One region of the Metabacillus sp. B2-18 genome, then DNA from elsewhere that is predicted to be linked to it. Evidence: a T-box and tRNA genes for the amino acid it is inferred to sense, from the RefSeq annotation. Region 1 holds a T-box; the other holds one or more tRNA genes.
What was found. A T-box is a leader RNA that pairs with one kind of tRNA and senses whether it is charged. The one in region 1 lies ahead of leuS (leucine--tRNA ligase), so its partner is inferred to be a tRNA-Leu.

Region 1 (9,125 bases):
TCACCTTTTTTGTTTTGTTCAAGCCATGCGATCGCTTTTTCAATTGCTTCTTGTTTGCCAAGTCCGTTTAAGAAATCAGAGTTAACGTGTTCACCGTCACCAGTGTATGCTTCCTTCGTCACGTCTCCACCACTCACAACTTCTTTAATCGGAAGATCAAACTTTACAGCAAATTCATAGTCTCGCTCATCATGTGCAGGAACTGCCATAATCGCACCAGTACCGTAAGTTACAAGTACATAATCTGCAATCCATATTGGCATTTTTTCACCGTTTACAGGGTTAATAGCATAAGCACCTGTAAATACGCCTGTTTTATCTTTTGAAAGCTCTGTACGTTCTAAATCACTCTTATGTTTTACTTCGTCAATATAGGCCTCAACTGCTTGTTTTTGATCCTCAGTTGTAATTTTTTCAATAAAAGAATGCTCTGGAGCTAAAACAGCGTATGTTGCACCAAATAATGTATCAGGACGAGTAGTGAAAACAGTAAATGTTTCATCATGTCCCTCAATATCAAATGTTACATGAGCACCTTCAGAACGGCCAATCCAGTTACGCTGCATATCTTTAATGCTTTCTGGCCAGTCAACGTCTTCTAAGTCTTCAAGAAGACGGTCAGCATATGCTGTAATTTTCAGCATCCATTGCTTCATTGGACGTCGCTCAACTGGATGACCTCCACGCTCACTTTTCCCATCAATAACTTCTTCATTTGCTAAAACGGTACCTAACGCAGGGCACCAGTTTACAGGTACTTCATCTACATAAGCCAAACCTTTTTTATAAAGCTGCAAAAAGATCCATTGAGTCCATTTGTAATATTCAGGATCTGTTGTATTTACTTCGCGATCCCAATCATAGGAAAACCCTAGTGCTTGAATTTGTCTTCTGAAATTATCAATGTTTTGCTTTGTAAATTCAGCAGGGTCATTTCCTGTATCAAGCGCGTACTGTTCAGCAGGTAAACCAAATGCATCCCACCCCATTGGATGAAGAACATTATACCCTTGCATACGTTTCATACGAGATAAAATGTCTGTTGCTGTATATCCTTCAGGATGTCCTACATGGAGGCCCGCTCCTGATGGATATGGGAACATGTCCAATGCATAGAACTTCGGTTTTTCTGTATCTTCTGTTGTTTTAAATGTTTTATTATGTAACCAATAATCTTGCCATTTCTTTTCAATCTCTTGATGATTGAAGCTCATCTGTTTTCCTCCTTAAAGCTTGCTCTTAATTTATTTTATAACCTGTTGAACGGGTCAAAGCTTTCTAAAGTCCATAAAAACGAAAAAACCCCGCATCCCAAACAGGGACGAGAGGCTTAATTCCCGTGGTACCACCCAACTTTGGCATAGTGTGATTATGCCCACTTTGACATCCGTAACGTGGATAGACGACAAATATTACTTGATATATTTCTCTTTCACATTTGTAACTCAAAGGCGAGTTCATTAGCAAAAACTGGTTGACTCTCACCATCCGTCAACTCTCTGAGCACATTTTCACTAATTACTATTCCTTTTCTCCGTTCATTTCGTATATAGATTTAAGATTATTTTATATAAATTTGTCGTGATATGCAAGTATAGGCATCATTTACGATTTTTCTTTCAACATAAAGAGACTTGCGAACATTCTCGCAAGTCCCATTTCTCCTATTGAACTGTATATCCACCATCTATTACGACCGCCTGACCTGTTACTCCACCAGCCTTTTCACTAGTTAAGAAAATCGTATAGTCTGCAACTTCTTTTACAGAGAGCAGCCTTTTTTGCGGAATAAGCGGATACAAAACCTCTTCTAATACATTTTCTAGAGGTACATTTCTTGTATCAGCAAGATCTTGAAGCTGATTTCGCACAAGCGGAGTATCTACGTATCCAGGGCAGATTGCATTAACGGTAATTCCATGTGGTGCTCCTTCCAAAGCAGCCACTTTTGTTAACCCAATAACTCCATGCTTTGCACTATTATAGGCAGCCTTACCAGCAAACCCTATTAATCCGTTAATAGATGACATATTTATAATTCTTCCAAACTTTTGTTCTTTCATAATCGGAAAAACATGTTTTGTAGCGACAAAAGGAGCTACGAGCATAACTTTTGTTAGCAATTCGAATTTTTCAGTCGGAAAATCCTCGATATGAGCAACATGCTGTAGACCTGCATTATTTATTAGCGTATCAACTCTTCCATAATGCTCCTTCGTTTTTTTCACAACATCAATAATGTCTTGTTCATTTGTTACATCACATCTAAGTCCAATCACATCATAGCCTTGATTTTGCAATTCTTTTGTACTCATTAAAACCTGCTCTTCATTCAAGTCTGTTAATACAACCTTTGCTCCTTCTAACGCAAAAGCTCTAGCCAGTTCAAAGCCTATGCCTTGTGCTGCTCCTGTTAGTAGTACTACTTGAGCCTGAACCAAAATAACCAACCTCCGTTTCTATATACCTAATCCAAATGAAAATAATATAATTGCTAAAACAACGCCTAGTAGCGGAACAATGACAGTGAGTGCACCTACAGGATTGTATGCATCCTGATGAGACTCTCCACAAATTGCACGAACAGTTGTCACAACATATCCGTTATGTGGGAGAGAATCTAATGCACCAGATGATATCGACACAACCCGGTGTAAAGCCTCCGGATTCACGCCCATATCCATATAGTGTGGTGCTAGTAATGGTAAGGCAATGGCCTGACCTCCAGAGGCTGAGCCTGTCATACCAGCAATCACACTGACCGCAATAGCTCCACCAATTAACGGGCTTCCTGGAATACTAGTCATGGCATTTACAGCTACTTCAAATGCTGGTACCGCCTTTGCAACACCACCAAACCCTACTACTGCCGCTGTGTTCCCAAGGGCTAATAATGCTCCAAGTGTTCCTTCTGATACAGCATTCCAGAACGATTTAAAATACTTACGGTTTAATAGATAAGTAGCAATAACTCCACCTAGTAAGGCAATAATTAATGCTGATTGCTGCAAGGAATCGTGGAAAATAAACGAAATAACTAACACAACAAATAACGGAATTACTCCAAATAACGGATTTGGTAAAGCTTTGTGTTCATTTACAGGATCATTGTCTCTTGCAACAAATTTCTCACCACGTGCTACTGCTTTTGAAATCATTCTTCTTAGCCACCAATAACCAAATACCATCATAAACACAGCAACAATTAAACTAACTTCCCACCCTGCATACGGAGAAGTACCTAAATATTCAATCGGAATCCAGTTTTGAATCTCTGGTGAACCTGCTGATGTCATTGTAAAGGTAACAGATCCAAAAGCGAGTGCCGCTGGAATAAAGCGGCGTGGCAGATCTGCTTCTCTAAATAAACTAACCGCCATTGGATAAACAGAAAATGCGACAACGAATAAACTAACACCACCGTATGTTAACACCGCACATGCAATAACAATGGCAAGTACAGCTCTTTTCATCCCAATTTTACTTACAATCCATTTTGAGACACTATCTGCTGCCCCACTATCTTCCATTACTTTTCCAAAAATGGCCCCTAGTAAAAACATGAGATACCAAGAAGCAATAAATCCAGAAAAACCAGTCATATAATTTCCTACTAAATTTGCCTCACCTTCTCCCACTAATTGTGGAAAAAGTGGTAAACCACTAAATACAGCAACAAATAAAGCACATAACGGACCTGCTACTAATAAGTTCATACCCCTCATTGTTAAAAAAATTAAAAGTGCTAAACCACCAATTAATCCAATCATACTTAACATCTGTCTTCCCCCTTTGCTTGACTATAAGTCTTAAGAATGGTAACCGCTTTCATTTCTAAGTAATCCTTTTTAGAACACTCCCTTATTCACCAGGCACCTTTTCTTTAAACAACAAATATACATTCTGCATTTTATACCTCCTTTCAACTTCACAATTATAAAAGCAAGAAGTATGCCAACAAGCATAAACTGAGTAAATAATTACATATCAAAGAATACCCGCTATGTTATAACTCTTTTTCTACTATACTTATTCCGGATTTCTGGAATACTTTAAAAAATCATAGCTAGTCCACATCATCCTAAAGGTTATTTTCAAGCATTAAAAGAGCAGTCCAAAATCTTGGACTGCATTCCGGATATTCGGACTTATTCAAGACCATATTTTTGAATTTTTTCATACATACTAGACTTACTGATTCCTAACGCTTTAGCAGCGGCCTTTTTATCTCCTTTGTATTTCTGAATCATTTTAAGTAAAATTTCTTTTTCTGCATCATTTAGCATGTCTTTTAATGTTAATGCTGATTCTGATTTCGAATGATAAATTGTTGATTGTTTTATATAATCAGGAATAGAGTCTAATGTAATTAGATCTGATTTGGCTAAGTGAATAGCAGCTTCAATAACATTTTCTAGCTCACGAATATTTCCTTGCCAATGATAATGGTAAAACGTATCCATCACATCTTCATGAATCATTGAAATTCTCTTTCCTGTTCGAATTGAAACCTTTTTGATAAATTGGCGAACTAAAACCTCTAAATCTTCCTTACGTTCTCTTAGGGGAGGAATAAACAAAGGAATCACACTTATTCTGTAATATAGATCACTACGGAAATCATTTGTTTTCATCAAATCTTCCAATGGTCTATTTGTTGCAGTAATAACTCGAACATCCAAAGGTATTGTTTTGGTGGATCCTACAGGTTCGACTTCTTTTTCCTGAAGAACACGAAGCAGCTTTACCTGCATTTGCAAGCTCATATCACCGATTTCATCTAAAAAAATGGTTCCACCATTAGCCTGCTGAAATTTCCCCTTTTTTCCGCCCTTTTTAGCTCCAGTAAAAGCACCATCTTCATACCCGAATAATTCCGATTCAAGCAGATGCTCCGGGATCGCACCACAGTTAACCTTTACAAACGGCTTATCACTTCTATGACTTAAAAGATGGATGCTATGAGCAAATAATTCTTTTCCCGTCCCACTTTCTCCCCTAATGAGAACTGAGCTATCAGTTGCTGCAATTGATTTGACTTTTTCCTTTAACCCGGCCATAATGGCTGATTTTGAATGAATGTCGTTTAATGTGTATTTTGCTCCTGTATCATCTTGCTGTTCGATAAACGATTGAATAGATGACAAATGGTGACGAACATGTGAGTTCATTTCACTCCATTCCTTCGTATCTCTAAACATAACGGTACCAAACGCTCCAACCACCTTACCGTCAGCAATAATCGGAATCCGGTTTGCAATCATATAATTACCACGAATATATTGAAGATCAGCAATTTCCTCTTCACCGTTTTTGACAACAATATGCATTCTTGTATTTTCTATTACTTCTGTAACATGCTTCCCAATAACCTCTTCCTTTGTTACTTCACAAAAACGACAATAATTGTCATTCATATAGATAATATGCCATCAGCATCGACTATAACAATCCAAACGTAAGCGTTTTCTATAACAGTTTCAATTATTTCCTTTGCGTAAGGAAAACGTTGATTGATCATGACATATTACCTTCCCCTGTTAATCATTTTTTCTCTTATCGTATCACAAGTTAGTAGTCTAAATTTCAGAAAAAAAAAAGGGCTTAGACCCCGTAAACATCGGGTTCCTGAGACCTTTTCTTTTCAATAACAGCATTAAGCTTTTTATCATAAATAAAAGTAGTAAAGATACCAACTGCTAATAAAGTAATAATAATTATAAATAAGAGGTTCATATTGTAATAGTCTGCAATTACACCTCCAAGTATAGGGCCAATCATTCTACCACCTGTTGCAGTACTATTAACAAATCCTTGATAAAAGCCTTCTCTACCTACAGGAGCTAAATCATTTGCAATTGTAGGAACTGCTGGCCAAACAAGCATTTCTCCTATTGTTAAAATAACCATAGCAACAAGAAATCCAGTAAATTGCTCTGCAAACGAAGCAATCACAAAAGAAAACATAAACACAACAAATCCAATGATCATTTGTCTTTTTAATGTTTTAGCAAAGCGTTTCACAAACATGGAAATAAGTGGCTGACCTAACACAATCATTGCGCCATTTATTGTCCATAAAAGACTGTATTGGCTTATAGGAATATTTAGTGTTTGTGTGTAAGAAGAGATGGTTGAAGGCCATTGAACATAACCAACCCAGCATAGTAAATAACCCGTACACAAAATAATCAAAGCCGTAAACTTATGACGACTTTTTATAGCTGTTTTTTCATTTAAAATCGACGTTTGCTTCGCATTTGCTCCATCAATATTTCGATACCCGAAGAATGCTACAAAGAAAAAAACAGCATACAAAGCTGCATTTGCTACAAATATATAATTAAATGAGATGCTAGCAACAATTCCTCCTAACGAAGCTCCTGCTGCAACACCAACATTTTGTGCTACATAAATAGAGTTAAAGGCTTTTCTACCACCTTCTGGCCAAACAGTTCCGGCTAGAGCATATGTAGCAGGAAAAACAATACCTGAACCGAATCCAATAAAGATTAGCAAGTACATATAAACAGGCCAGCTATGATTAAACATCAAAATCACAATTGAAACCAAAGTGATGACGATACCTATTAAAATAGATTTATATCCCCCAATCTTGTCAAACAAGACACCACCAACAAGATTTCCTATTACACCTGCAGCAGCATTAAGCATCAGGACAATCCCAGCTAAAGTTAAAGACTTGCCTAGATGTTCATGGATATAGATCGTGTTTAACGGCCATAAAAATGACGCTCCGGTAACATTAATCATCATACCAATTACAAGTAACCATAAAGAACGTGGCATACCTCAACCTCCTTCACGTGCATGATCATAGTGAATTTCCCCTCAACTATGTAACGTTCCTCAGAGAATTTTAGCCCCTTTTCTTATGATTTGCAATGAAGAAATCACCTATCTTATAATGTTGTAATAATGAGAAAATATAGACTTTTACTATTACTCTATTAGCCTATACATTAAAACATCGTCCACATAATTCCCGTCTATGTAAAACTCTTTTATTAATTTGCCTTGCTCAATAAAGCCGCATTTTTTATAAAAGATTAACGCCCCTTTATTAGTAGACAAAACACGTAGTGACAGTTTCGTGTTTCCTCTTTCTTTCGCAAGCTCTATTGCTTTGTCCAACAGCTTCCTGCCAATTCCCATTCCTTGGTACATTTTGTCTACAGCTATATCAATTTCCATAACGTGTTGATTGGTTTTTAAAGGAGTAGAAGCGTGATACCCTAAATACCCTGCAACGTCTCCATTTACAATTGCAACAATTTGACTGCCTTCAGGATTTCTTTCTCTAAATTCGTTAACAGAGTTCCATACAATATCAGCAGGTGTTGTTGCAGCATCCCATACACGATGATCTAACTCTATTAACTTTTCAAAATCTTGTTCTTCTGAAAAACGAATGGTGATCTCCATACTTTTCCCCCATAGTTGTAATGTTTACCTTAGAATATCAACTATTTAGAGTAAGAGAAATAGTTTTTGAAAAATTCTCCATTTATATTCCGATTCACTGTGCAGAGCATACGAAAAAACTGCCAGCATAAAGCCAGCAGTTCGAACGAGCTTATAGTTCCCTTCTTAAAGCGGCTAGCACATTGATATTTGTTGCTTTAACAGCTGGGCGCAGCCCGGAAATCATAGCTACTCCAATACTAATGGCTACTGATATCACAACTAGACTTATCGGAATATATGAAAATGTAAAGTCTATTTCACTAGTACCTCCACCTGTAGCAGATTGTAAAATAATTGGTAAAATCTTGTTAGCAGCAAAGCTAATACCGTAGGAAATGAGTACACCAATGGTTGCCCCGATAATTCCTATATACGCACTTTCCATTAAAAACAATCTTCTAATAATTCCTGGTTGTGCACCTAACGCTTTCATAATTCCTATTTCTTGAGTTCTTTCCGTTACAGCCATTGTCATCGTATTAAAGATCCCAATTGATGCTATAATAACTGCGATTGTTCCAACAAATATTAATCCAGCCTTAAAAAAGGTAAAAAATAAGTTTATACTATCTAATTCTTCCGTTATTGAATAAACCATATAATCTTTATCTTTAAGGTCAGTGGTCACCTGTTCTACTGCCTCCAAGTTAGATGCATAGACAAAAACCTCACTATAGGGAATTTCACTCACCTGACTTCCTTCTTCTAAAGGCATTGCAAAGGAAAGAATCTCCTCTCGAAGTACGTCATTTATATAGATGCTTTGATCCTGCATCCAGTCCCGAGCAGGTGCTTCTCCCACTCCTGCAATTTTAAAAGTAAATGACTTTTTCTCTTCTTTTCCTTCTTCTGTTTCTTTCGTAATAGTCATCGTAATTTCTTTACCTACAAGATTTCCTTGGTATCCTGTTGGCTCTTTAACAGTCTCATTTGGTGAAGATTCCATCTTCTTCTGATATTCAATTTTTTCATTTTCTGTTAATAGAGCTTTGGCAAAATGATATCCAACAATGATTTCATTATCCGCTTGTGGTACTTTTCCTTTTTCCAATGATAAATTAGCCTTTAACTCTTCTTGCATATTTGTTATTGTTGGCCAAACTTCTCCTTTTCTGTCCTCGAGTGAAACCTCCACCGGAAGGTCAATCGAGTTACGGCGGACAACCGCTGTTACATTTTCGGTTTCACTAAGTTCTTTTAGATGCTCCTTATTAATTTGTTGATATCCTTCCTTCTCCGTTTGTTTTCCTGAAACAGAAACTTCTGTAATAATTTGTTGCGATTGTATTTCTTCCGTCATGCTCTTTTGAACACCGAACCCAATTGAAGCCAAAACAATTAAAAAGGCACATGCCATTGTGGTTGCTAAAATGGTCATAAAAACCCTAAGCCGATTTTTCTTCATATTTTTCAACATAAGTTTTAATTGATCATTAAACTTCAACGAAAGCACCACCTTTTGACAGCACTCCATCTTGTAAATGAAATTGATGATTGCTTATTTTCGCTACTTCATCATCGTGTGTAATAATACAAAATGTAATTCCTTTTTCTAAGTTTAAGCTTCTTATTAAATCTAATATTTCTAATTCAGTTTCTGTATCGAGACTTCCAGTTGGTTCATCAGCAAGAATAAT
Region 2 (9,125 bases), 1.7 Mb from region 1:
TTGAGGATTACCACTTAAAATGCCCATTAAAACACTCCCTATTGTTTTTTTCATATCCATATAAAAATTCTCCTAATATTACTTACTGTCTTTTAGACAAAAAATAGTATGTGTTAAAACTTTCTTATTTAATCTTAATAAGAAAAATGGGCTTCTTTTTAGGCTCCTAAATGAATCATTCTTAGGATTAGACGGGCTCCAAATTTCGATATACGTATATACTATATCGTCTAAGTAATTTAAAATCGACAATTGAAAGGAAGATGTTTAAATGTACGGTTACGAAAACAGCCCTCATATGGCTGGTGCAAACATGCCTCATGTTGCTGCAGAAAATGTTCCTCATCAGCCTATGGTAATGCCTTATTATGAAGCTCCTGCTTATGGATATTGTGCTCCTGCTTATAGACCGAATACGTTCGCGCTTATTGTTGTGCTATTCATTTTGTTAATTATTATAGGTGCAACGATCTACGGTAATAAGTGTTAACCACATACACCTTTAAAAAGACACTATTGTAGTGTCTTTTTTATTTTCTACCTAACAGAATAGGATAAAGATGCCAAAATCACAGGTTATTACCACTACACAGAAGTATTTTTCCGTGATATATTATGAATACACGATACGTCATACAAATTATCGTGCTAACTCAGATATTTAACAATCGGTTAAAACCGAATTGTTTTAAACTACTCTAATATGGGATCGTTTTGGTATCGACAGGGATGGTTAAGCTTATATGGCGAGTCGAGTTGACGAGCTCGTAAAAACGTCAAAGCCTACAACTGGCAAACAACAAAACAACTTCGCTTTCGCTGCCTAACAACAGTCGATGCGGTTCCGCCCTCCATCGTCCATGTGGTAGGGATATGGGACTCAAACGTAGTGGACTACGCCTGATTCCACCGTCTGAGGAAGAAGGAAGAGAAGAAACAGACTAGCCACTTCAATGCCTGTCAGTGGGCTAAAGAAGAGGGCGAAACATAATTTTGCTGACTACACTCGTAGAAATATAAGTGGAAACACCTTTGCACACCGGTTCGAATCCGGTCGATTCCACCAAATTATGCCGATCATGCTCAAATTGGTAGAGTGACTTTTAGTTGAGGTTCGACTCCTCAGGGCGGCACCAAGAGGTATATTATTATTTTGCGATCGTGGCGGAATGGCAGACGCGCTAGGTTGAGGGCCTAGTGGGAGCGATCCCGTGGAGGTTCAAGTCCTCTCGGTTGCATTATTCATCCTGCAATGTTCGTTGCCCCTTCATGTTTTAAACCTTACTATTTATTAGGGATTCCTATATGATTAACCAATGTCACGCCTACCTTAGTAGGATTGCAGCAGGTTAATATGCGGAAACCCACCTGTTGAAAACAGGTTATCAAAACATATGGGGAAACGGCATAGGTGGGAATGATTTAAAAACAACATATATCATTTTCTTATACATACCGTTGATAGTCGGGGAGGTAGCGGTGCCCTGTAACTCGCAACCCGCTCTAGCGAGGATGAATTCCTTTTTAGCGGTATGATAATGGAAGGTTTGCCTTATATAAGCGGTGTTGACTTTCGGAGTCCTCGCAATAGAAACCCATGAATCTGGTCAGGACGGGAACGAAGCAGCCATAAGTGGGACAATCTATGTGTCGAAGGGTAGCTTTGAATGAGCTGGCTGTATAAGTAGCGCTTGTGTTGTCATATCAATAAAAGGTTCAACGGTGCTATATGGGGCCTTAGCTCAGCTGGGAGAGCTCCTGCTTTGCACGCAGGAGGTCAGCGGTTCGATCCCGCTAGGCTCCACCATTAATACGGTATGTGCAATGCGACATGCACAAGTTTAGTCATACATAACAAAAAGCTTTTGTACAAAGAGTACAAAAGCTTTTTCGTAATTATTTATAGTATTTACATATAATCGTAAACTGAATCTTCAAAATAGAGCCAGTGAAAATATTCAATTTGTGGATCTGACATCTCCGCGATTTCCTTTTCATTGAATTTGCGTTTGTCTAATAAATCCTTCACTTTGATTTCTCTTGCTAATTGGCTCATGGTATATCCTCCTTATTAATAAGAAGTAACGTTGTTGTTACAATCTTGTAAGCGTTTACTGTTATTTCTTATTTTCATTATATATCTCAAATCGATATGAAACAAATATCAATTTGAGATAAATATTTGAAAAATGATATAGAATTGTAATCTACAACAGCTACTCCCAAATCTTCTGGATTTTGTTACACATGAAAGTGAACGAGTACGGTGTCTCCCTCTTGAATTGAATGTTTCACCACGAGTGCTTTGTGTGGGATAATAAATTTCCTTAATAAAATCTTTTATATGTATAAAGAAATAAATATTATAAAGATAAGAAGTAGATTCACTGGATTTAGCTTGAAGTGTATAGAATGATAGGAAAAGCAGGATTTTTAACCTTTTATTATTTGAACAAAACAAAATACTTTTTTATTGAATAGAAAGATAAAATGATTTCTATTGATAAAATAATTTTAAGGAGATAATGAGCATGAGTATTCGTTTTGAATCGCAAAAAAATCTAAAAGTATCCAAACAAAAGGCATACACAGCTTTACTTGATCTTGACTCTGCCGAGAATTGGATGCAAGGCTTTGTAGGAATAGAGCGGCTCGATGAAGGACCATTGAAGGTAGGAAGTGAATGGAAGGAAACAAGAAAGATGTTTGGAAAGGAAGCTTCAGAGTACTTTGAAGTTGTGGAACTCAAAGAACCAGATAAAATTGTGCTTCGCTGTGATGGAACAAAAGGAACGACAGGAAAAGGCGAATTTTTGTTTACATACACCCTTTCTTCAATAAATGATCATACAGAGGTTAAATTGAATGGAGAAATAAATGGACTTTCCGGGTTATCGAAAATCTTTGGTAAATTGGTTGTCGGCTCATTTAAAAAAGCATGTGAAAAAGACTTAGATGCATTAAAAAAACATTTAGAGAATGAACAATAAAGGATAAACGAAAAACGATAAAGGAGTATCAATTATTAATTATCTTCAGCTAAGCAATAGAAGACCCGTGAAAAACGCAGAGGAGAAATGGTTGATATTTTATCTCAAGGCTATAAATCAGTTGATTTGTTTCGACAAAAGAAAAAATTATGATTTTGTATAAGGGGAGTTATCTGTTATGACAACATCTAAAAAACTTAAGTTCTGTGAAGAAGGGCACAAATACTTTAAAAGTAGCAATTGCCCAACTTGTCCGATTTGTGAGCAAGAAAGCAAACCAGAAAGGGCTTTCTCTCAAAGCTATCTGCACCAGCTAGACGAGCTTTAGAAAACAATGGAATTTATACATTGCAACAACTTTCTTCATATAGCGAAAAAGAAATTTTACGTTTTCACGGAATGGGACCAGCTTCATTACCAAAGCTTACGTCTGCTTTGAAGGAAGAGGGTTTAGCATTTAGACAGGATAACTTAATATAAGAAAAGAAAGAGCCTCTGATTAGTAATAGAGGCTCTTACTATGTCCCAAAACTAATCTTAGTTAACAGAAACAAATACTTCATCAACATTTTTGTTAGCTGCACGAACTTGATTCTCTATTTTCTGTTTAAGCTGACTTGAAACCTGTGTTGAGTGACCAGTACGAGTATTTCGATTATCAGTATCTACATTAGTAGTAAAATTTGTGTTATTTCCTAAGCCAGGTCTAGTTGTTGAGGGATTATTTGTACCCGGTGTTTCATTTATTCTTTCAGCCATCTCTGTACTATTGTTTCGATCAGCAGTATTTGCTGTTTTTGAATGACGGTTATTGAATCCCACATTATTATATTCATTTGCCATTCCACGTAAATTCGTGTTAGTTCCTGTTGTTCCAGAATTAGTAGCACTGTTATTACCAACAGTAGTTCCATTGTTATTATTCGTGTTTCCATTTTTGTTTAAACGAACCGTAACATAAGCATCGTTGCCTCTCATGATCACTCTTGCTTGAGATACTTCATCTAGACGCTCAACATTTTTTGTTGCACGTGTTTGGACAGTTGCATTTTGATTACTGTTAGTATCATTCTCGTTGTAGTTTACTCTTGTTATTGGAGCCTGATCATTTCTCAATCCCATATTTGTTGCGTTATCTGTTTGATTGCCTGCACAGCCTGTAACACTTAGAATGCAAGCTGCTGATAAGATCGTTACAAGTCCTTTTTTCATCACCATCATCCCCTAAATAGTAAAGTTCATTTTTAGAATATCTAAATAAGTACAAACTATCCGATGTGAACAAATCCATAATATGAAAAATAAGGCTATTGAAAGATGGGAGAGGATGAAGCTAGTCAAATTTGGAACAATAAAGATATAACTCAAGTCAAGGGAGGTTTCAATTATGAACAAACAGAATAAATTAAATCAACATAAGAATTTTAAGGAAAACTCATATGAGATTGAAAAAGAAACGAAAGGAACCATGCATCTAAAAAATGCTCCTACACCACATATTGAGGGACATCAAATTACTGAAGATATGGAGTAGGTAGATATAAAAAAGACAGAGGACTAGCCCCTGTCTTTTCGATTAGTTTTTCTTACTATTGCTCGGTACTTCACAACCATCGTCGGTACAAATAGCACCTTCACCACTGTCAAAGCGTAGCTCCTGAAACTTAGGTTTTGGTTTTTCTTCCTCCCAAAATTGTGTAAGTGCACGTGAAAATGTTTCTTGTGGTTGAGCACCTGATATGGAATACTTCTGATTCACAACAAAGAAAGGTACGCCTGTTACACCGATTTGTTGAGCTGTTCTTTCATCGCCTCTCACTTCATTTGCAAAGGCTGTTTCGTCATTTAACACTTCTAAAGCTTTACTGCGATCTATTCCTGCAGCCTCTGCAAGGTCAGCCAATGTATAGATGTCCCCGACATTTTTTGTATCTGTAAAATAAGCATGCAATAGTTTTTCAGTTAATTCTGTTTCTTTTCCAATTGTTTTGGCGAATTTATTTAAACGGTGAGCATTAAAGGTATTCGTTGGCTTCATATCTTCATAGTTAAATGTTATACCAAGGTCAGAAGCTTGTTGAATAAGACCTTTATTCATTTCTCTAACTTGTTGTTCACTTGCTCCAAATTTAGCTGCTAATGCCTGATAAATACCTTGTTCAGTTTGTATTGGAGCATTAGGGTCCAATTCAAAGCTTTTAAACTCAACCTCTACTTGGTCTTTATGTGGAAATTGATCTAGAGCCATTTCTAAACGGCGTTTACCTATATAACAAAACGGACAGACAAAATCTGACCATACTTCTATTTTCATACCTTACACCTCGTTGATTAATTTTTTACTAATTGTAGCATACGTCCCAGTAAAATCTAAAAATGATGCTTGGGATTAGATTATCGTTTTTAATATCTATAGAATTTATTGAATTTAAGGATTAAAAATGTAATGAGAACTATTACATAATAGTTAGTTTACATGCTGTCTGTCTCTAAGTTCTATCTACAGCTAATAATCATATAAATTAGTGGTTAATCAATTACGGAGGTGGTGATTATTTGGATAAGTCATCAAAGAACAACAAGAAAAATAAAAAGAATGAGCAACTTGATCAGTATCGTATTCAAAATACAGGTAAAAAAATAACAACAAATGAAGGGTTAAAGATTGCTAACAATCATGCAACCTTAAAGGCGGGCGATCGTGGTCCAGTATTAATGCAGGACTTTCATTTTTTTCAAAAACAGATGCATTTTGACCAGGAACGCATACCTGAAAGAGTTGTTCATGCTAGAGGAGCAGGTGCCCATGGTGAATTTGAACTATATAAGTCTATGAAACAATATACTAAAGCAGGCTTCTTACAAGAACCCGGGACCAAGACACCTGTATTTGCTCGGTTTTCAACAGTCCAAGGGGGTAGAGGTTCTAAGGATACTGCTCGAGATATTCGTGGTTTTGCAGTTAAGTTTTATACGGAAGAAGGGAATTATGATTTATTAGGACTTCAATTTCCTATATTCGTACTTCATGATGCCTTTAAGTTTGTGGATTCCCAGCATGCACTTAAACCTGAACCACATAACGAAATGCCAACTGCCTCTGCTGCACATGATAATTTTTGGGATTTTGTTGCGAATAATCAGGAGTCAGCACATTTTGTGATGTGGGCGATGTCAGATCGAGCCATTCCAAGAAGTTGGCGCATGATGGAAGGGTTTGCTATTAATACGTTCCGATTTGTAAATGATCAAGGAAAAGCAACATTCGTGAAGTTTCATTGGAAGCCAGTTCTGGGTGTTCACTCATTACTAATGGAAGAAGCACAAATTATTGGTGGTGTTGATCCAGATTATCATAGGCGGGATTTATATGAATGTATTAAAAAAGGAGCTTATCCGGAATTTGAATTGGGTGTTCAGATGATCCCTGAAGAAGATGAGCACAAGTTTGATTTTGATGTTTTAGATCCAACAAAGGTTTGGCCTGAGGAGATTATACCTGTAGACATTGTTGGTAAAATGACATTAAATAAAAATGTTGATAACTTCTTTGCTGAAACAGAACAAGTTGCATTTGATGTAACAAATCTTGTACCGGGAATTGACTTTACAGACGATCCTATTTTACAAGGAAGAACATTTACTTATAAAATCACTCAGTCACATCGTCTTGGTGGACCCAATTATCAGGAAATCCCCATTAACCAATCTCTTTGCCCATTCCATAATAACCAGCGTGAAGGCTTTAAAAGACATCGAATTGATGTTGATCAAGTAAACTATTATAAAAATTCAATTGCAAACAACACCCCAGGTCCTACAAGTCCCGAAGAAGGTGGATATCATCATTATCCAGAGAAAGTAGAAGGGCGTAAGGTAAAGGCTAGTAGTGATTCTTTCAAAGATTTCTTTTCACACGCAAGATTGTTTTGGAATAGTTTGTCACATGTAGAGAAGCAGCACGTTATTGAAGCTTTTAGCTTTGAACTTGGAAAAGTAGATAACCTGTCCGTTCGACAGCAAGTTGTCGATATGTTTGCAAATGTGGATAAAGAGATGGCAACCATCATTGCAAATCATATTGCAGCAGATCTTCCTAAAGGAAATCATGTTCCAGTTACAGCCTCATCACCAGCACTTAGCCAAGCAAATACAAAACACTACCCACACACATTAACGGTTGGTGTAATTATTGCAAACGGTTTTAATGGGAATGAGGTAAAGGAAACTTTGGATGCTCTTCGTCAACATGGTATTTTTGTTAAAGTAATAAGCGATAAGCTTGGTTATGTAACAGGAGCAAATGGTACAAAGATTAAGGTAGATCAGACATTCCTTACTACTCATAATGCTCTGCTTGACTCTCTCTATGTTGTGGGTGGACATTCTGATAATCAATCTATATTTAACATAAAAATGAGTGAGTTTATAAGTGGAGTATACAAACATTATAAGCCTATTGGTATTGCAACGACAGGTCAGTCTTTTTTTCAACCTTCTGAACTAAACAACATGGCTGGAGTGATTTTTGCAGAAAACAACCAGAACTTTGGGGAAGAATTTGTTTCGGCTATTACAACACAGAGGTTTTGGAATCGAACGTAAATATTAAAATCTGGAACATTTAGATAAAGCCATAATAAAAGAGTGATCAAATCAAGATCACTCTCCTTACATATTTAAATACCCACTTACTTCAAAACAGGATCATTATAATAAATCACTTCAGAAAGAATCTTATTCCCCTCGATATCCTTCAACAATTCTCTTGCTTCTTGCTCTGTGTTAAACTCATACATAAATATTTTTCCTTTTGCATAGCGCGTGATAACCCACATAAGCTATCCTCCATTTAAGGTATTTTTAGCTTTACTGTATTGTTTATGCTTTTATCATCATCTTTTGTAACGGTAGGAGCCTAAACAATCTGCAAAAATTGTTCCTTGTACTGGTAGTATCATGTTTATTAGTTAAATAGGATCATATCTTCACAGAATAACCCCCGATCTTGGTATAATAGATGTCGGGGATTTTTGTTTACAAAAAACAAATAGTTAATTGGATGGAGAAAAGAAAATGAAAAAGAAACTAATCATTACAGGCTCAATTTGTGCATTTTTACTAGTAGCTGCTTATTTCTTTGTAGGAAACTATTTTTACAATTTTGCGTTAAATGTTGATCGAGAGAAAGAATTTTTAGAAGATAATCCAAATTTACAGCAAAGTGATGCTGTTGTTGCATCTGTTGCCGAGGAAGCCGAGCTTGCTGACGATGAGTTTAAGCAAAAGTATAGTCCTTCCAAGCTAAGCGTTGTTTCGTCGGATAAAGAACAATTAAAGTTAAATGCGTATGTTTATGAAAATGAACAAGCTGGTCACAAGTGGGCAATCGTGGTTCATGGTTATAATGGTAAGGCGAAATCAATGACGAGATATATTAGGAATTTTCATGAAAAAGGCTACAATGTTCTTGCTCCTGATCTTCGCGGGCATGGGGAAAGTGAAGGAAATTATATTGGTATGGGCTGGCATGATCGTAAAGATATGTTACTGTGGATTGACCAAATACTAAAAAAAGATCATGAAGCAGAAATTGTTTTATTCGGTGTCTCAATGGGGGGAGCAACAGTCATGATGACATCTGGAGAAGAGTTACCATCAAACTTGAAAGTAATTGTAGAAGATTGTGGTTACTCGTCAGTAAGTGATGTGTTTGTGTATCAGCTTGACGATCTTTTCGGTTTACCTGAATTTCCTGTTATGAATGCAGCGAATACAGTGACGAACGTACGTGCTGGATATGATTTATATGAAGCATCCGCTATTGAGCAAGTTTCCAAAAGTGTAACACCAATGTTATTTATTCATGGTGATGCCGATACCTTTGTACCTTTTGAAATGTTAGATAAAGTCTATGAGGAAGCAAATGTGGAGAAAGAAAAGCTGGTTATCTCAGGCGCTAATCATGGAGATGCGGAGAAGGTGGATCCTGAGGCTTATTGGGGTACTGTATGGCGATTTGTTGATCGTTATATAAACTAATTGCAAATGAGGTGTAAGTTATATAGACTTACACCTTTTAATCATTAAATTATTTAATAACCGAATCATATACATCATCAACCACTTCTTCAT

Region 2: it encodes a tRNA-Leu, which carries the amino acid that the T-box ahead of leuS (leucine--tRNA ligase) is inferred to sense. The anticodon was not compared.

What each region holds. Positions count from the first base shown of each region.
Region 1 covers NZ_CP088245.1:3,810,934-3,820,058, forward strand. The annotation lists gene leuS (leucine--tRNA ligase) at 1-1,214, opposite strand, end outside; T-box leader at 1,315-1,544, opposite strand; gene LPC09_RS19315 (3-hydroxybutyrate dehydrogenase) at 1,665-2,441, opposite strand; gene LPC09_RS19320 (GntP family permease) at 2,460-3,779, opposite strand; partial or broken gene LPC09_RS19325 (sigma-54 interaction domain-containing protein) at 4,149-5,521, opposite strand; gene LPC09_RS19330 (MDR family MFS transporter) at 5,605-6,810, opposite strand; gene LPC09_RS19335 (GNAT family N-acetyltransferase) at 6,964-7,446, opposite strand; gene LPC09_RS19340 (ABC transporter permease) at 7,598-8,932, opposite strand; gene LPC09_RS19345 (ABC transporter ATP-binding protein) at 8,922-9,125, opposite strand, start outside.
Region 2 covers NZ_CP088245.1:2,155,503-2,164,627, forward strand. The annotation lists gene LPC09_RS10805 (DUF3231 family protein) at 1-27, opposite strand, end outside; gene LPC09_RS27595 (YjcZ family sporulation protein) at 359-490, shown strand; RNA gene ssrA (transfer-messenger RNA) at 706-1,066, shown strand; tRNA gene LPC09_RS10820 (tRNA-Leu) at 1,156-1,238, shown strand; RNA gene ssrS (6S RNA) at 1,242-1,422, shown strand; RNA gene ffs (signal recognition particle sRNA large type) at 1,457-1,722, shown strand; tRNA gene LPC09_RS10835 (tRNA-Ala) at 1,732-1,807, shown strand; gene LPC09_RS10840 (hypothetical protein) at 1,910-2,056, opposite strand; gene LPC09_RS10845 (SRPBCC family protein) at 2,532-2,990, shown strand; partial or broken gene LPC09_RS27600 (YdeI/OmpD-associated family protein) at 3,051-3,143, shown strand; partial or broken gene LPC09_RS10855 (RNA polymerase alpha subunit C-terminal domain-containing protein) at 3,169-3,470, shown strand; gene LPC09_RS10860 (hypothetical protein) at 3,528-4,202, opposite strand; gene LPC09_RS10865 (hypothetical protein) at 4,378-4,524, shown strand; gene LPC09_RS10870 (DsbA family oxidoreductase) at 4,567-5,304, opposite strand; gene LPC09_RS10875 (catalase) at 5,547-7,595, shown strand; gene LPC09_RS10880 (hypothetical protein) at 7,682-7,828, opposite strand; gene LPC09_RS10885 (alpha/beta hydrolase) at 8,067-9,032, shown strand; gene LPC09_RS10890 (hypothetical protein) at 9,082-9,125, opposite strand, start outside.